Regions from separate parts of the Dechloromonas aromatica RCB genome, predicted to be linked through region 1. Evidence: predicted binding sites of a transcription regulator. Region 1 holds the regulator's gene; the other holds the start of a gene.
What was found. The regulator LexA, encoded in region 1, represses DNA repair genes until DNA is damaged. The targets are predictions, from matches to a motif close to ACTGTATNTANATACAGT.
Positions count from the first base shown of each region.

Region 2: a site for LexA is predicted at 1,890-1,907, ahead of recA (recombinase RecA). Genes of this name have one in related genera too.

Region 1 is NC_007298.1:2,086,568-2,094,476, forward strand. It holds gene DARO_RS09975 (acyl-CoA thioesterase) at 1-146, shown strand, start outside; gene DARO_RS09980 (deoxyguanosinetriphosphate triphosphohydrolase) at 182-1,528, shown strand; gene lexA (transcriptional repressor LexA) at 1,596-2,201, shown strand; gene imuA (translesion DNA synthesis-associated protein ImuA) at 2,201-2,923, shown strand; gene DARO_RS09995 (Y-family DNA polymerase) at 2,856-4,295, shown strand; gene DARO_RS10000 (error-prone DNA polymerase) at 4,308-7,391, shown strand; gene prsT (XrtA/PEP-CTERM system TPR-repeat protein PrsT) at 7,620-7,909, shown strand, end outside.
Region 2 is NC_007298.1:4,450,056-4,457,964, forward strand. It holds gene lptB (LPS export ABC transporter ATP-binding protein) at 1-184, opposite strand, end outside; gene recX (recombination regulator RecX) at 181-597, opposite strand; gene recA (recombinase RecA) at 731-1,762, opposite strand; gene DARO_RS21150 (hypothetical protein) at 1,992-2,135, shown strand; gene DARO_RS21155 (pseudouridine synthase) at 2,138-2,794, shown strand; gene DARO_RS21160 (high affinity choline transporter 1) at 2,866-4,413, shown strand; gene DARO_RS21165 (VanZ family protein) at 4,552-5,607, shown strand; gene DARO_RS21170 (cation-transporting P-type ATPase) at 5,559-7,909, shown strand, end outside.

The sequences.
Region 1 (7,909 bases):
GTTTCCAGACCTACGTTGAAATGCGCATCGAGGGTGATGACAAGCTCTACGCCGAAGGCGCGGCCAAGGTGGTGTGGATGAATACCCAGACCGGAAAATCGGTTCCGGTGCCTGATCACGTGCGGGCCGTACTCGAAGCAGAGTAAACTCGCAGCCCATCGCATCATCGAATTCGAAGAGCATGGGCAAACGAAAAATCTGGGAAAAGCTGCTGTCGAGCGAACGCCTGGGGGCCGGCAAGGCGCCCGGTACGGCTGAGCGTACGGCATTCCAGCAGGATTACGACCGCATCGTCTTCACTTCTGCCTTCCGGAGAATGAAGGACAAGACGCAGGTTTTCCCGCTGTCCAAGAGCGACTATGTCCGGACTCGCCTGACGCACAGCCTTGAGGTCAGTTGTGTCGGGCGTTCGCTCGGCGCTGTGGTTGGGCGCGAGATCATTGCCCGGCACGGTTTGCAGCATGTCGAGTCTGGTGATTTTGGCGCCATCGTCGCCGCCGCTTGTCTGGCCCACGACATTGGCAATCCACCCTTCGGCCATGCCGGCGAGGACGCCATCCGCGAATGGTTCCGCCATTCCGGCCTGCTTGAACGTCACGACTTCACGCCAGCGCAGAAGGCAGATTTCGAGCGCTACGAGGGTAATGCACAAGGTTTTCGCATCGTCAGTCGGCTGCAAAGCCCGGCCAACCCAGGCGGCCTGCAGTTAAGTAGTGCGGTCCTGGCGACCTTTACCAAATATCCACGGCCATCCCATCTTGACGCTGAGCTGGATGGCAAGAGCGGCAAGAAGTTTGGCTTCTTCCAGCAGGATGTTGGGGCCTTTCAGCAAGTGGCCCGCGCGACCGGTCTGGTCGAACGTATCCCGGGTACCGCCTGGCGGCGCCATCCGCTGGCTTTCCTGGTCGAGGTGGCCGACGATACCTGTTACCTGATTGTCGATCTGGAAGACGCTTCGCGGCTCGGTTTCGTGCATTACAAGGACGCCGAATGTCTGCTGGCCGACCTGGCCGGGAATACGGTCAATGGCGGGCGGCTGGATCGGCTGCACGATCCAAAAGAGCGCCTGGAGTACCTGCGTGCCAAGGCCATCGGCTGCCTTCTTGAAAGTGCCGCGGCGGTTTTTCTGGAAAACGAGGACGCCATCCTGAGTGGCACGTTCGATGACGAGCTGCTTGAGAACTCGCCGATCTCCCATCCCCTGCAGGCCATTCTCAAACTGGCCAAGGAAACGATCTACACGGCCCGCCCGGCGCTGGAAATCGAAACGGCAGGCTTCGAGGTGCTTGGCGCCTTGCTTGGCTTATTTACCAATGCGGTCGAGGCGAAAGCTGGTCATGCCCGTTTCACCACCCGCGAACGCATGTTGCTCAAGTTGTTGCCGGCTCAGTTCCTTGGCCACAATGGTGAGCCGGATACCGATCCATACATTCGCCTGTTGCAGGTGGCCGATTTTGTCGCCGGAATGACCGATTCCTATGCGGTGGACATGTACCGCAAGCTGAAGGGTTTCGACTTGCCGACCTGATTTTCCGCTTGCCAAAAATCGATTACTGTACAAAAATACAGTCAATGGTTTTTAGCGGAGGCCGGCCATGAAACTCACGCCACGTCAGCAGGAAATTCTCGACTTCATCAAGAGTACCCTCGAGGTGCTCGGTGCGCCGCCGACGCGTATGGAAATTTCCAGCGCCTTCGGTTTCGCTTCGCCCAATGCGGCGGAAGACCACCTCAAGGCACTGGCCAAGAAAGGTGCCATCGTACTCGAACCCGGTTCGGCGCGAGGCATACGACTCGTTGAACAGCTTGGTTTGCCGTTGATTGGCAGTGTCGCCGCTGGCTCGCCCATCCTGGCCGTCGAGAACATGCAGGGTCGCTATGCGCTGGATGCCAGCCTGTTTGCGCCGAAGGCTGATTTTTTGCTCAAGGTGCGCGGTCTGTCGATGATCGATGTCGGCATCTTTGATGGCGACTTGCTTGCCGTGCACAAGACCAACCAGGCGCGTGACGGCCAGATCGTTGTCGCCCGGCTGGATGAAGAGGTCACGGTCAAGCGCCTGGAGCGCAGTGGTGGTCAGATCAGGCTGATTGCCGAAAATCCTGATTTCGAGCCGATCATCGTTGATCCGGAAGCAGTCGATTTCGCCATCGAAGGCATTGCTGTCGGCCTGATTCGCGGGGCTGTTTCCAAGCTGTCGTGATGCCCGTGCCGTCGTCGCTCGCTTTGGCGGATGTGCTGGCCAGGGGCGATGTCTGGCGCGGCGACATGCTGGCCTCCCTGCCTGAAGCTGCGATTCCAAGCGGCCACGCCGAACTTGATGCTGAACTGCCGGGTGGTGGCTGGCCACGTGGAAATCTGACAGAAATACTCGTCGATCGCGGCAGTGTTGGTGAAATGAGCCTGCTGTTACCGGCCTTGGCCAAATTGTCTGCCGAGGGGGGCTGGCTGGCGCTGGTGGCGCCGCCCTGGCAGCCGCACGCACCGGCCTGGGCGGCGGCAGGGTTGGCTCTGGAGCGGCTGGTCATCGTTCAGGCCGGCAGGAATGTGGCTTGGTGTGTCGAGCAATTGCTTGCCAGTGGCGGCTTTGCCGGTGTGCTGGCCTGGCCCGAGGCGGGCATTGATGCCCGCGCCCTGCGTCGCTTGCAGGTGGCCGCCGAGGGGCGACCGGTTTTTGCCTGTTTATGGCGGTCGACTGCGGTTGCTCAGGTACCGTCACCGGCTCCGCTGCGCCTGATGTTGAACACGGGGCGGGAGGCTGGTCACGGCGAACTGTCGGTCCGCATCATCAAGCGGCGCGGCAGGCCGGTTTCCCGGTCGCTCGCCTTGTCCATACCCCGTCCCGGGAGAAGCTCGCGTGCTGTGGCTGGCCCTGCACTTTCCCTTGTTGCCGATCGAGGCATTGCCGCTACGCCAGTCGCCTAGCGCCGTGGTCAGTCGTGGGCGGGTGCTGGTCGGCGATCTGGCGGCAAGGCTTGCTGGCGTCTGCGCCGGGCAAAAGCTGTCGACGGCGCTTGGCCTGCAACCAGGGCTGATGGTGTTTGAACGAGATGAGGTCCGAGAAATAAAGGCGCTGGAAAGTCTGGCCTGTTGGGCTGGTCGCTTTACGCCGACGATCAGTGTGGTGTCGCCGGATGTCTTGTTGCTGGAAATCGGCAGTTGCCTGCGTTTGTTCGGCGGTGCGCCGGCGATTATCGAGGCTGTATTGGCTGGTTGTGCCGAGCAATCCTACTCAACGAACTGGGCTGCGGCACCGACCCCCCTTGGCGCATCCTGGCTGGCACGGAACGCTTGTGCTGGCATCCATATCGAAATCTCTGCCATGCAGGCCGCCTTGGCCGACTTGCCTTGTGCCATCGATGAGTGGCCGGGGGAGGTGATCGATCGGCTCGAATCGTTCGGCCTCAAGCGGCTGGGTGATTTGCGGCAGTTGCCCGGTGCCGGGTTACGGCGGCGTATCGGCAATCAGCCGATGGATGATTTGCTGAGAGCCTGGGGCGATTTGCCAGATCCACAGAAGCCCTTTGCTTTCCCTGAAAGTTTCGCCATTGATCTTGAGTTGCCGGCCCGTGTCGAACATGCCGAAGCGCTGGCGTTTGCCGGGCAACGTCTGTTCGCAGCGCTGGCTGGATGGCTGCATGGGCGGCAATTGCTACTGCGTTGCTGTACGCTGCATTTGGCTCACGACGATGGGGAAAAAACGCCGCTGGCCTTGCGTTTTTCCGAGCCTGCGGCGGACGAGGGGCGATTCATGCGGCTATTGCGCGAGCATCTTGCCCGCTTGCAACTCAAGGCGCCTGTCGAGGCCTTGTGCTTGCAGGCCGATGAACTGCTCGACAAGCCAGGTGCCAGCGCCCACTTGTTCGAACAGGCGGCAACTGGCGAAGGCGCGTTGGCCTGTCTGGAGCGTCTGCGTGCCCGCTTGGGGGAGGGGGCTGTGCAGGCTCTTTCCCTGATGGCAGACCATCGTCCGGAATGCGCGACCTTTCGGCATGAGGTGGTCACCTGTTCGCCTCACGATATGCGGGCGAGCACCGCCGTTGGGCAGCATCGCCCGTTATGGCTGTTGCCCAATCCGCAGGCGCTGGTTGAATGCGCTGGTCGCCCGCAGTGGCATGGTCAATTGAAGCTGCTGTCGCGGGCCGAGCGCCTGGAAAGCGGCTGGTGGGATGAGGGGGAGGCTGGTGCCACCGGCGACGTGCGCCGTGACTATTTCGTTGCCCGCAATCCGCTGGGGCAATGGGCATGGGTCTTTCGCGATGCCCAGGGCTGGTTCCTGCACGGTCTGTTCGCCTGAGTCGGTGCGTCCATGTCACTGCCCGAGTACGCAGAACTCCACTGTCTTTCCAACTTCAGCTTCCTACGCGGTGCCTCGCATCCGGAAGAGCTGGCGGCACGTGCGCTAGCGCAAGGCTATGCTGCCCTGGCGCTGACTGATGAATGCTCCCTGGCCGGTGTTGTTCGGGCGCATCTGGCGGCCAAGAAGCATGGCCTGAAATTCATCGTCGGTAGCGAGATGATGACCGTCGATGGCCTGAAGCTGGTTTTTCTGGCCTGCAATCGCCATGGTTACGGCAATCTCTCGGCGCTAATCACGCTGGCTCGGCGGCGCGCGGAGAAGGGGGGCTACACCCTGCACCGCAATGATCTGGAGTCCATATCGCCGAGTGGTGCGCTACCTGACTGTCTGGTGCTCTGGGTGCCGGGCAATAATCCATCATCCGCGGATGGCGAGTGGCTGGTGAGTCGCTTTCCTGGTCGGAGTTGGATTGCAGTCGAATTGCATGCCGGGCCGGAGGATGCGGAGAGGCTGGCTGGCTTGCAGTCCTTGGGTGAGGTCTGCGGCCTGCCATTGGTCGCGACCGGCGATGTCCATATGCACATCAAGGCCCGTCGGCCGGTGCAGGATGTGCTGACGGCCTTGCGTCTGAAAAGTACGGTTTTCGAGGCTGGCTACGCGCTATTCCCCAACGGCGAGCGTCATTTGCGCTCCCGGCTCCGGCTGTCTCGACTCTATCCGCCAGAACTTCTGGCTGAAACCTTGAACATCGCGGCACGCTGTGAGTTTTTACTCGATGAACTGCGCTATGAATACCCGGAAGAAATCATTCCATCGGGTGAAACACCGGCCAGCTGGCTGCGCAGCGAAACCGAGCGCGGCCTGCAACGGCGTTACCCGGCCGGTGTTCCTGGCAGTGTTCGCGAGCGGATTGAACACGAACTGGGCCTGATTGCCGAAATGGCCTATGAGGCCTATTTCCTGACGGTTTACGACATCGTCTGCTACGCCCGTAGCCAGGATATTCTTTGTCAGGGCCGTGGTTCGGCCGCCAATTCGGCCGTCTGCTACGCGCTGGGCGTGACTGAAGTCGATCCAGCGCGTTCGGCCTTGCTGTTCGAGCGCTTCGTTTCGAAAGAACGCGGCGAACCGCCGGATATCGATGTCGATTTCGAGCACGAACGGCGCGAGGATGTCATCCAGTACATCTACACCAAGTACGGTCGTGAGCGGGCGGCACTGGCCGCAGCGTTGATCACCTACCGGACCAAGGGCGCCCTGCGCGATGCTGGCCGGGCGCTGGGTTTCGGCATTGCCCAGATCAACGCGCTGACCGCTTCGCTGGCCTGGTGGGACAAGCGCGAGCAGTTGCCGGAACGCTTCGCCGAGCTTGGTCTCGATCCGCATGCGCCGCGTGTCGAGAAATGGCTGGCCATCGCCGAGGCTCTGCGTGGATTTCCCCGTCACCTGACGCAGCATGTCGGCGGCTTCGTCATCTCGCGCGGGCCGCTGTCCCGGCTGGTGCCGGTTGAAAATGCGGCGATGTCGGCGCGCAGTGTGATTCAGTGGGACAAGGATGATCTTGATGCGATGGGGCTGATGAAAGTCGACATCCTGGCTCTCGGCATGCTGTCGGCGATCCGCCGGATGCTGCAGATCGTTGGCGAGACGACCGGTCGACCGATGAAAATGCAGGATATTCCGGCCGAAGACCCGGCCACCTATGAAATGCTCTGTCACGCCGACAGCATGGGTGTTTTCCAGGTCGAATCCCGTGCCCAGATGGCCATGTTACCGCGCCTCAGGCCACAAAATTTCTACGATCTGGTTGTCGAAGTGGCGCTGGTGCGGCCGGGGCCGATTCAGGGCGACATGGTGCATCCCTACCTGAAGCGGCGGCAGGGCAGGGAGCGGATCGAGGAAATTTCGCCAGCCGTCGATGCCGTGCTCGAACGCACCTATGGTGTGCCGATCTTTCAGGAGCAGGTCATGCAACTGGCCGTCGTCGCTGCCAACTTCACGCCCGGCGAGGCCGACCAGCTACGCCGGGCAATGGCGGCCTGGAAGCGCAAGGGCGGCTTGGAACCATTCGAGCAGAAACTGCTGGCTGGCATGGCCGCCAACGATTTGCCGGAGAGCTTCGCCCGACGGATCATCGCCCAGATCCAGGGCTTCGGTGAATACGGCTTTCCCGAATCCCATGCCGCCAGTTTTGCCTTGCTCGTTTATGCCTCGGCCTGGCTCAAGCGCCACCACCCGGCCGCCTTCCTGTGCGGTCTGCTCAACAGCCAGCCGATGGGTTTCTACTCGCCGTCGATGCTGATTCAGGATGCTCGTCGTCATGGTGTTAGGGTACTGCCCCCCGATGTTATGACCAGCGACTGGGATAGCCGGCTTGACGAGCGCGGTGCCGTGCGTCTCGGTCTGCGCGAGATTAGTGGCTTCTCGGTGGCCGCCGCCAAACGCATTACTGCGGTCTGCCGGGAAAATCAGCCCTTTTTGAATGTCGCCGATCTGGCAGCGAGGGCCGGGCTGCAACGGCGTGATCTCGACCTGCTGGCCGCTGGCGATGCCTTGCAGGGGCTGGCCGGCCATCGTCGGCAAGCCGCCTGGGCTGCCACGGTAGCTGTTGTACAGGGAGACCTGTTTGACGGTACGCCGGTGGTCGAAGCAGAAATCGAGCTGCCAGCGCCGAGTGATGGTGAAAATCTGGTTGCCGATTACCGCAGCCTTGGCCTGACGCTACGTTCGCATCCGCTGAGCCTGTTGCGTCAGTATCTGGCTGAACGTCGATTCGTGACTGCGGCCGATCTAAAAATGGCGGGGCACCATACCTTGATCCGATCCGTTGGCATTGTCGTCGGCCGTCAGCGACCGGGCACCGCAACCGGCATTGTCTTTGTCACGCTGGAAGACGAAACCGGATTGAGCAACGTGGTCGTTCATCCGCAACTCGTCGAAAAACAGCGCCGCGAACTACTTGGCTCAACGCTGCTCGGGGTTTACGGACAATTGCAGGTCGAAGGAGAGGTGGTGCATCTGGTCGCCAAGCGCTTGGTTGATCTCTCCGCCTGGCTGGGGCGGCTGGAAACGGTCAGCCGGGATTTTCACTGAACGAGACCATCTCGCTGACAGTCGCGTATGACTTTTGAGCAATCAATTTGTTGCCTAAGAATATGCCATTTATGTACCCGGGCGTCCGGATGATATTCTTACTATTGGCCTGAAATCGTGACAAAACGCACAGCGTGCAACCCCTAATCATCATTAATATCGTGTCATCCAAACTGCCATTGATACGCACCAGCCGTGCGATCTCATCAAATCGGATTGACGAACGCAATGATGCACCCAAAATTACTCAAGCTGTCCGGCCTGGGACTGATTAGGCAGGGGCTAGGCTTTGCCCTTCGCGCATCCGTAGCAGTCACTCTTACTGCTGCTCTTTCTGCTATCGCAGAGGCAACACCTGAGAAAGCAGCGAGCTATTACGAAGATGCACTCCGCAAGTATGAAAATAACGAGATGCCTGCGGCTGTCATTCAGTTGAAAAACGCCATTCAGCAAGATCAGAAAATGCTTGCAGCGCACCTGTTGCTCGGCAAAGCACTACTTAAAAATGGCGATCTGAA
Region 2 (7,909 bases), 2.1 Mb from region 1:
CACCATCGGCCGCCACCAAACCGACGATCATGTAGAAACAGGTGGTCTTGCCGGCGCCATTCGGGCCGAGAAGGCCGACAACCTCGCCGGATTTGACCTCGAAGGAAACATCTTCGACGACCGTCCGCGTCTTGTAGCGTTTTTTCAGGTTGTTGGCCGAAAGTTTGGCGACTGGGCTATTCATTGATCGACTCCGCGCATCACCCGGCGAATGGCATCACCGGAAAAACCGCGATATTGCAGGAAACGCATCTGTTTGGCACGCTCTTCGGCAGATTCCGGCAGATGGCCGAATTTCTTTGCCCAAATAGCCCGGCAGCGATCCGTCTCGTCGCCGGCTTCCGGCAAGGCGGTGGCGATGTCATCATCACCGACGCCTTTTTGCCGAAGCTCCTGCTTCAGGCGGGCATTTCCGTAGCGACCGGCTCGCGCCACGACACGCTGGGTGGCGTAGCGGTGATCGGAAAGCAGGCGTTCGGCCTGCAGGGTGTCGAGTACGCCGTCGAGTTCCTCCTCGAACTCGGCGTGCGCCGCGAGCTTGGCCTTCAACTCGGCCCGGCAGTAATCACGCCGGGTCAGGAGTTGCAGGGCGCGCACGCGCAACTGCGTCGCGCCGGACTGCAGCCCGGCGCTTCCTCGCCCTGACTTTGAGCGGCGCTCGACAGCGCCAGAGTCGGGCTCTGTCTCGCGAAGCCCGTCATTAACGACGGGACTTCCGCTCGACGCCTGGTCAGGCATCCGCTGCCTTGGCCGCCTTGACCGGCTTGATCACGTTGGTGCTGGCAGCCTCACGAATGCCGGCTTCGATTTCCTGGGCGATTTCCGGATTGGCTTTCAGGAATTCACGGGCATTGTCCTTGCCCTGGCCGATCTTTTCGCCCTTGTAGGCATACCAGGCACCGGACTTGTCGACCAGTTTGTGGGCAACACCCATTTCGACGATTTCGCCCTGGCGGGAAATACCCTCGCCGTAGAGGATGTCGAAAATGGCTTCGCGGAAGGGTGGGGCGACCTTGTTCTTGACGACCTTGACCTTGGTTTCGCTGCCGATGACTTCGTCACCCTTCTTGATCGCGCCGATACGGCGGATGTCGAGGCGGACGGAGGCGTAGAACTTGAGCGCATTGCCACCAGTGGTGGTTTCCGGCGAACCGAACATGACGCCGATCTTCATCCGGATCTGGTTGATGAAGATGACCAGCGTGTTGGTCTTCTTGATATTGGCAGTCAGCTTGCGCAGGGCCTGCGACATCAGGCGGGCATGCAGGCCGACCATCTGGTCGCCCATTTCGCCTTCGATTTCGGCGCGCGGGGTAAGGGCGGCGACCGAGTCGACGACGATGATGTCGACTGAGCCGGAGCGGACCAGCATGTCAGCAATTTCGAGGGCCTGTTCGCCGGTATCCGGCTGCGAGATCAGCAGGTCGCCGACATTGACGCCGAGCTTCTGGGCATATTGCGGATCGAGCGCGTGTTCGGCGTCGATGAAGGCGGCAACGCCACCGAGCTTCTGCATTTCGGCCACGACCTGCAGACAGAGCGTGGTCTTGCCGGAGGATTCCGGACCATAGATTTCAACGACACGGCCGCGTGGCAGACCGCCAACGCCCAGCGCAATGTCCAGACCGAGCGAACCGGTCGACACGACCTGAATGCCTTCGTCGATTTCGGCATCGCCCATCTTCATGATGGAGCCTTTGCCGAATTGCTTTTCGATCTGTTGCAGTGCTGCGGCGAGCGCTTTTGCCTTGTTGTCGTCCATGGTGTTACCTCGAAAATTTGAGCGGATTATGGCACAGGGGCCGAAGATGGAATAGAAATTGCAGGAATCGTTTTGTTTCGCCGGGCGACGAACGCGGTATATTTCTCGCCGAACCGAATTCAGAATTACTGTGTATAAATACAGTACATTGTTCCACCTTTTCTTGGCAAGAAAATTCTTCATGCTGATCAGATGCTTATCCATTTTTGCCCTGTTTTTTGCGTCTGCCGTGGCAATTGCTGAACCGGCCCCCTGGTATTGGTGGGTCAGCCAGCTGGACGGCACGAGGGTCTGCAACCAGACCTCGCTTGGTAGCGGCTGGACCTGGGAGCCGACGCCTTTCAAGGACGCCCGCTGCCGCGTTCGGCTCTGAGCGTGGCGATCGCTTATTTGCCGCCACCGGCCGGTATTTCGCCGGTCATTTTTGCCGATGAGTGGCTGATTGTTGCCGACAAGCCGGCCGAGCTTCTGTCCGTGCCCGGTCGGGGTGCTGGCATGGACGATTGCCTGGTGACACGCGTCCAGAACGAATACCCGGATGCGCTCAGCGTCCATCGACTGGATATGTCCACCTCCGGCCTGCTGGTCCTGGCCCGCGGCAAGGAAATACACCGGCAGCTGTCACGTCTGTTTCAGGACAGGCAGGTCAGCAAGCGCTATATCGCTGTCGTCGATGGACTGCTGGCCGAGGAGGTCGGCGAGATTGATCTGCCCCTGATCTGCGACTGGCCGAACCGCCCCCGGCAAATGGTGGACTTCACGATCGGCAAACCCTCGTTGACGCGCTTTCGCGTCAACGGCCACGACACGGTCGCCAATACGACACGCCTTGAATTGGAACCGATCACTGGCCGCTCGCACCAATTGCGTGTTCATATGGCCTCGCTCGGCCACCCAATCCTGGGCGACGACCTCTATGGCGGCGAGGCCCATGGCAAGGCCGGGCGTCTGTTGTTGCACGCCATGGATCTGGCCTTTGTCCACCCGGCAACCGGCAGCCCCGTGCAATTTCACAGTGACGCGCCGTTTTGACGCTGCGAAAACACACAATAACCTTATAATCCTCGCGTTTTCAACCTCTTACCATCATTGATCGCACGATCATGCTGATCTGGTTCGTCGTTCTCTACCTGCTCATTTCCATCGGTATCGGGCTGTTCGCCGCGACCCGCGTCCATAGCGCCAAGGATTTCGCAGTCGCTGGCCGCCATCTGCCGCTGCCGGTCGTTACGGCGACCGTGTTTGCCACCTGGTTTGGTGCTGAAGCGGTGTTCGGCGTGTCCGCCACCTTCGTCAAGGATGGCCTGCGCGGCGTCGTCGCCGATCCGTTCGGTTCCTCGATGTGCCTGATCATTGCTGGCGTCTTTTTCTCGCGCAAGCTCTACAAGCTCAACATCCTGACGCTCGGCGACTATTTCCGGATGCGCTACAACCGGACGGTCGAAGTGCTGACCACGCTGTGCATCGTGGCCAGCTATCTCGGCTGGGTATCGGCCCAGATCAAGGCCCTCGGGCTCGTCTTCAATGTCGTCACCAATGACGGCATCAGCCAGACAGCCGGCATGATCCTCGGCGCCGCCATCGTCCTCACCTACACCACCTTCGGCGGCATGCTCTCGGTCGCCATCCTCGATTTCGTTCAGATGGGCGTCATCATGGGTGGCATGCTGTTCATTGCCTGGATCATTTCCGGCCCGGCCGGCGGCATCGAAACGGTGATCCAGCATGCCTCGAGCGCCGGCAAGCTCGACTTTTTCCCGCCGCCCGACCCATGGCAGTGGCTGACCTTCCTTGGCGCCTGGATCACCATGATGCTCGGTTCAATTCCGCAGCAGGACGTCTTCCAGCGGATCACCTCGGCCAAGAGCCAAAAAATCGCGCTGTGGGGATCCTTCCTCGGCGCCTCGATCTACTTCTGCTTCACTTTCGTGCCGATGTTCATCGCCTACTCGGCCACGCTGATCGACCCCGATCTGTTCAAGGGCCTGCTCGAGACCGACTCGCAACTGGTTTTGCCAACACTGGTCCTGCAACACACACCCGTCTTCGCCCAGGCCATTTTCTTTGGCGCCGTGCTGTCGGCGATCATGAGTTGTTCCTCGGCTACCTTGCTCGCTCCGTCGGTCGCCTTCTCGGAAAACATCGTCCGCGGCTTGTTCCCGCACATGGGTGATCACGAATTCCTGCGCGTCATGCGCGCTTCCATCGTGGTTTTTGCCGGCATCGTGCTCGGCTTCGCACTGTATTCCAATGCCAGCATCTTCAAGATGGTGGAAAACGCCTACAAGATCACGCTGGCCGGCGCATTCGTGCCACTTTTCTTTGGCGCTTTCTGGAAACGGGCGACCACGCAAGGGGCGTTGGCGGCAATCCTCGGTGGCCTGTCATCGTGGATCCTGGTCGAAGTGCTGGTTAGCGTAAGCGGCGAGACTGCTGGTCGCGGCGATTATGCTTATGCGCTGGCCAATGCCGGGCAACTGGTACCGCCACAACTGATCGGACTTGGCGTCAGCATTCTCGGTATGGTTGCCGGCTCACTGTTGCCACAATGGGTCGGCCATCCACTGCCGCAACAGGACATTCACGAAGCACTGCGTCATCGCGCCGCAGCTGAAACTCACCACGCAACGGAACACCAGCATCATCATTAATGGCCGCCGGGCATGTCACCCGGCGTCGAATTCCACTGACAATGTAACGGAGCAAAGAGCGGCAAGGCCGGCCGGTGCAATCATTGTTACCAAACATAAGGGCTGACGGACTGGCGGATAGCCCCTAAAATCAGCTTCATGCCTCATCACGGTCGTGGCCCCATCCTGCTTTCCCGCTATTTGGCTCTCGCCTGGTTCGGGCTAGTTGTCTATGGCAGCCTGCATCCTTTCTCCGGCTGGCGCGATACCGGAGTTTCGCCGATCGCCTTTCTCGAAGGCGGCTGGCCACGTTACTGGACCGTTTTTGATCTGGTGGCCAACGTCGCCGTCTATCTGCCGCTGGGCTTCTTCCTGACCCTGGCGCTCAGCGGCGTCCCTGGCCGATTCACCGCGCTGCTGCTGGCCACGCTGCTTGCCGGTGGGGTCAGTTTCTGCATGGAAACCCTGCAGACCTGGCTGCCTTCCCGCGTGCCCTCCAACCTGGACCTCGCCTGCAACACGCTTGGCGGCCTGCTTGGTGCCCTGTGGGCCCAGTCAGTCGGACCACGGATCTTTGCCCGGATCGCAGCCCTTGAACACAAGCTGATCGCGCCCATTCCACACGCCGAACTCGGCCTGACGCTGCTCGGGCTGTGGCTGCTCGTCCCCTTGTCGCCGGAAACCCTGCTCTTCGGCGCCGGCGATTTGCGCCAGATGCTCGGGCTGACCGGCACCATGCCTTTCGCTGCCGAGAGTTTCGTCCTGATCGAAGCCTGCATCACGGCCTTCAACGCCGTCGCCGTCGGCCTGATTGTCCGTATGCTGTGCGCCCGCCTGCTGGTCGCCTATCTGATCGTGCCGCTGTTCATGCTTCTCTGTCTGACCGTGGCCACCTTGGCGGCCGCCATTCTGATCAGCCCAGCCGATGCACTGGCCTGGCTCACCCCGGGCGTGCGACTGGGGCTGATGGTCGGCATCGCCATCCTTGCCGGGGCGCTAGCGCTGCCCGCCACCCCACGCCTGATGATTGCCGCACTGGCCTTGATGGCCGGCACAGTCCTCGTCAACCTTGCGCCACCCAACCCCTACTCGGCAGCGGCGCTGGCCACCTGGCGACAGGGGCATTTCCTCAACTTCAATGGTCTGACCCGTCTGGTTGCCACACTATGGCCCTTCCTGACCCTGCCATTCCTGCTCCTGACGTCACGCCGCTAGCCTGGCACGCCCAGACCGGCGAGCAGGTCGCGCAGGCACTGGCGGTAAACTGCCTGAGCGGCCTGAGCGAGGCCGACGTCGCTGAACGTCTGAGCCGCCACGGCCCGAATCTGATGACCGAAAAGCCGGGCAAGCCAGCCTGGCGGCGTTTTTTCGAACAATTGATGCAGCCGCTGGTGCTGGTCCTGATCGGCGCCGGCATGATCACCGCTGCGCTTGGCGAATGGACCGACAGCAGCGTGATTTTCGGCGTCGTGCTGGCCAACGCCATCATCGGCTATTGGCAGGAGGCCAAGGCGGAGGGGGCCCTGGCCGCGCTGGCGCGCAGCGTGGTCACGCCGGTCACCGTCCGGCGCGGCGGCCATCGGCGGCAACTCGACGCCAGCCAGCTGGTTCCCGGTGATGTCGTGATCCTCGCCGCCGGCGACCGCATCCCGGCAGACCTGCGCCTCTTCCATCAGCGTGAACTGCATACCGATGACTCGATGCTGACCGGCGAATCCCTGCCGGTCAGCAAGCACACCGACACAATGGCAACCGATACGCTGCTCGCCGAACGCAGCAACATGGCCTATGCCGGTACCACGGTAGTCGCCGGGCAGGGAGCCGGGCTGGTCATCGCCACCGGCGATGCCACGGAAACCGGGCGTATCGCCGGCCTGATCGCCGCCGCCCCCGATCTGGCAACACCACTGACCCGCAAGATGGCGACCTTTTCCAACTGGTTGCTGTGGGCCATCGGCGGACTGGCGCTGCTCACGGTCTGCGTCGGCCTGGCCCGCGGCGGCTCGGCTTTCGACATGTTCATCGCGGCAGTGGCACTGGCCGTCGGCGCCATTCCGGAAGGCCTTCCGGCCGCCGTCACGGTCACGCTGGCCATCGGCGTCGCCCGCATGGCCAGGCGCCGGGCCATCATCCGCCACTTGCCGGCGGTCGAGACGCTGGGCAGCACGACGGTCATCTGTTCCGACAAGACCGGGACACTGACTGAAAACGCAATGACCGTCCGCGTCCTGTGGTGCGGCGGGGAAGGCTATGCGCTCGGCGGTCATGGCTATAACCCGGAAGGTGAGATCAGCCACGACGAAATGCCCGCCGTCATCGACGGCGCCGTACGCGAATGCCTGGTTGCCGGCGCGCTGTGCAACGATGCCAGCCTGAGCCGCGAAGGCCAGCACTGGAAAATTACCGGCGACCCGACCGAAGCCGCGCTGCTGGTCGCGGCCCGCAAGGGGGGGCTGGACGAGCACACCTTGCTGGCGATTTTCCCGCGTCATGACGTATTGCCTTTCGATGCCAGCCAGCAGTTCATGGCAACGGCGCATGGCGGCGATGGCGAGGGAGTTGTTTACGTCAAGGGCGCCCTGGAACGGCTACTGCCTCTCTGCGTCGATCAACTGTCGGCCAGTGGCCAGCCGGTTCCGATCGACCATAGGCTCATCGAGAAGGTGGCAAGCGCCTATGCGGTGCAGGGTATGCGCGTGCTGCTACTGGCGCGGCGGAATATGAGTTTTGGTCAAAGCGCCGGGTTGAGCACGGAATCCATCGAAAAGCTGACGCTGATCGGCCTGGTCGGCATGATCGACCCACCCCGCAAGGCGGCGATCTCGGCCATTCGCAACTGCCATTCGGCCGGCATCCGGGTCAAGATGATCACCGGCGACCACGCGGCCACGGCACTGGCGATTGCCCGGCAGATCGGCCTGAACGCCGAGCACGCCCTGACCGGCCGGGAACTGAGCCGCCTCGACGACAGTGCGCTGGCCGAAGCTGCACACACCGTCGACGTCTTCGCCCGTGTCGAGCCGGAACAAAAGCTGCGCCTCGTTCGCGCCCTGCAGACCCGTGGCGAAGTGGTCGCGATGACCGGCGACGGCGTCAATGATGCCCCGGCCCTGAAGCAGGCCGACATCGGCATTGCCATGGGGCTGGCCGGCACCGAAGTCGCCAAGGAGGCAGCCGACATGGTGCTGACCGACGACAACTTCGCCAGCATCGAGGCGGCAGTCGAGGAAGGCAGGGGCGTCTGGGACAACCTGATCAAGTTCATCACCTGGACGCTACCGACCAACTTCGGCGAAGGCTTGGTCATCGTCGCCGCCATCCTGTTTGGCGCCACGCTGCCGATCACTCCACTGCAGATATTGTGGATCAACATGACCACCGCCGTATTGCTCGGCCTGCCGCTTGCCTTCGAGCCGATCGAGCGCGGCATCATGCACCGGCAACCCCGCCGACTTGACATGCCGGTCCTCGACGCCCACCTGATCCGCCGCATCGTGCTCGTTTCGCTGCTGCTGCT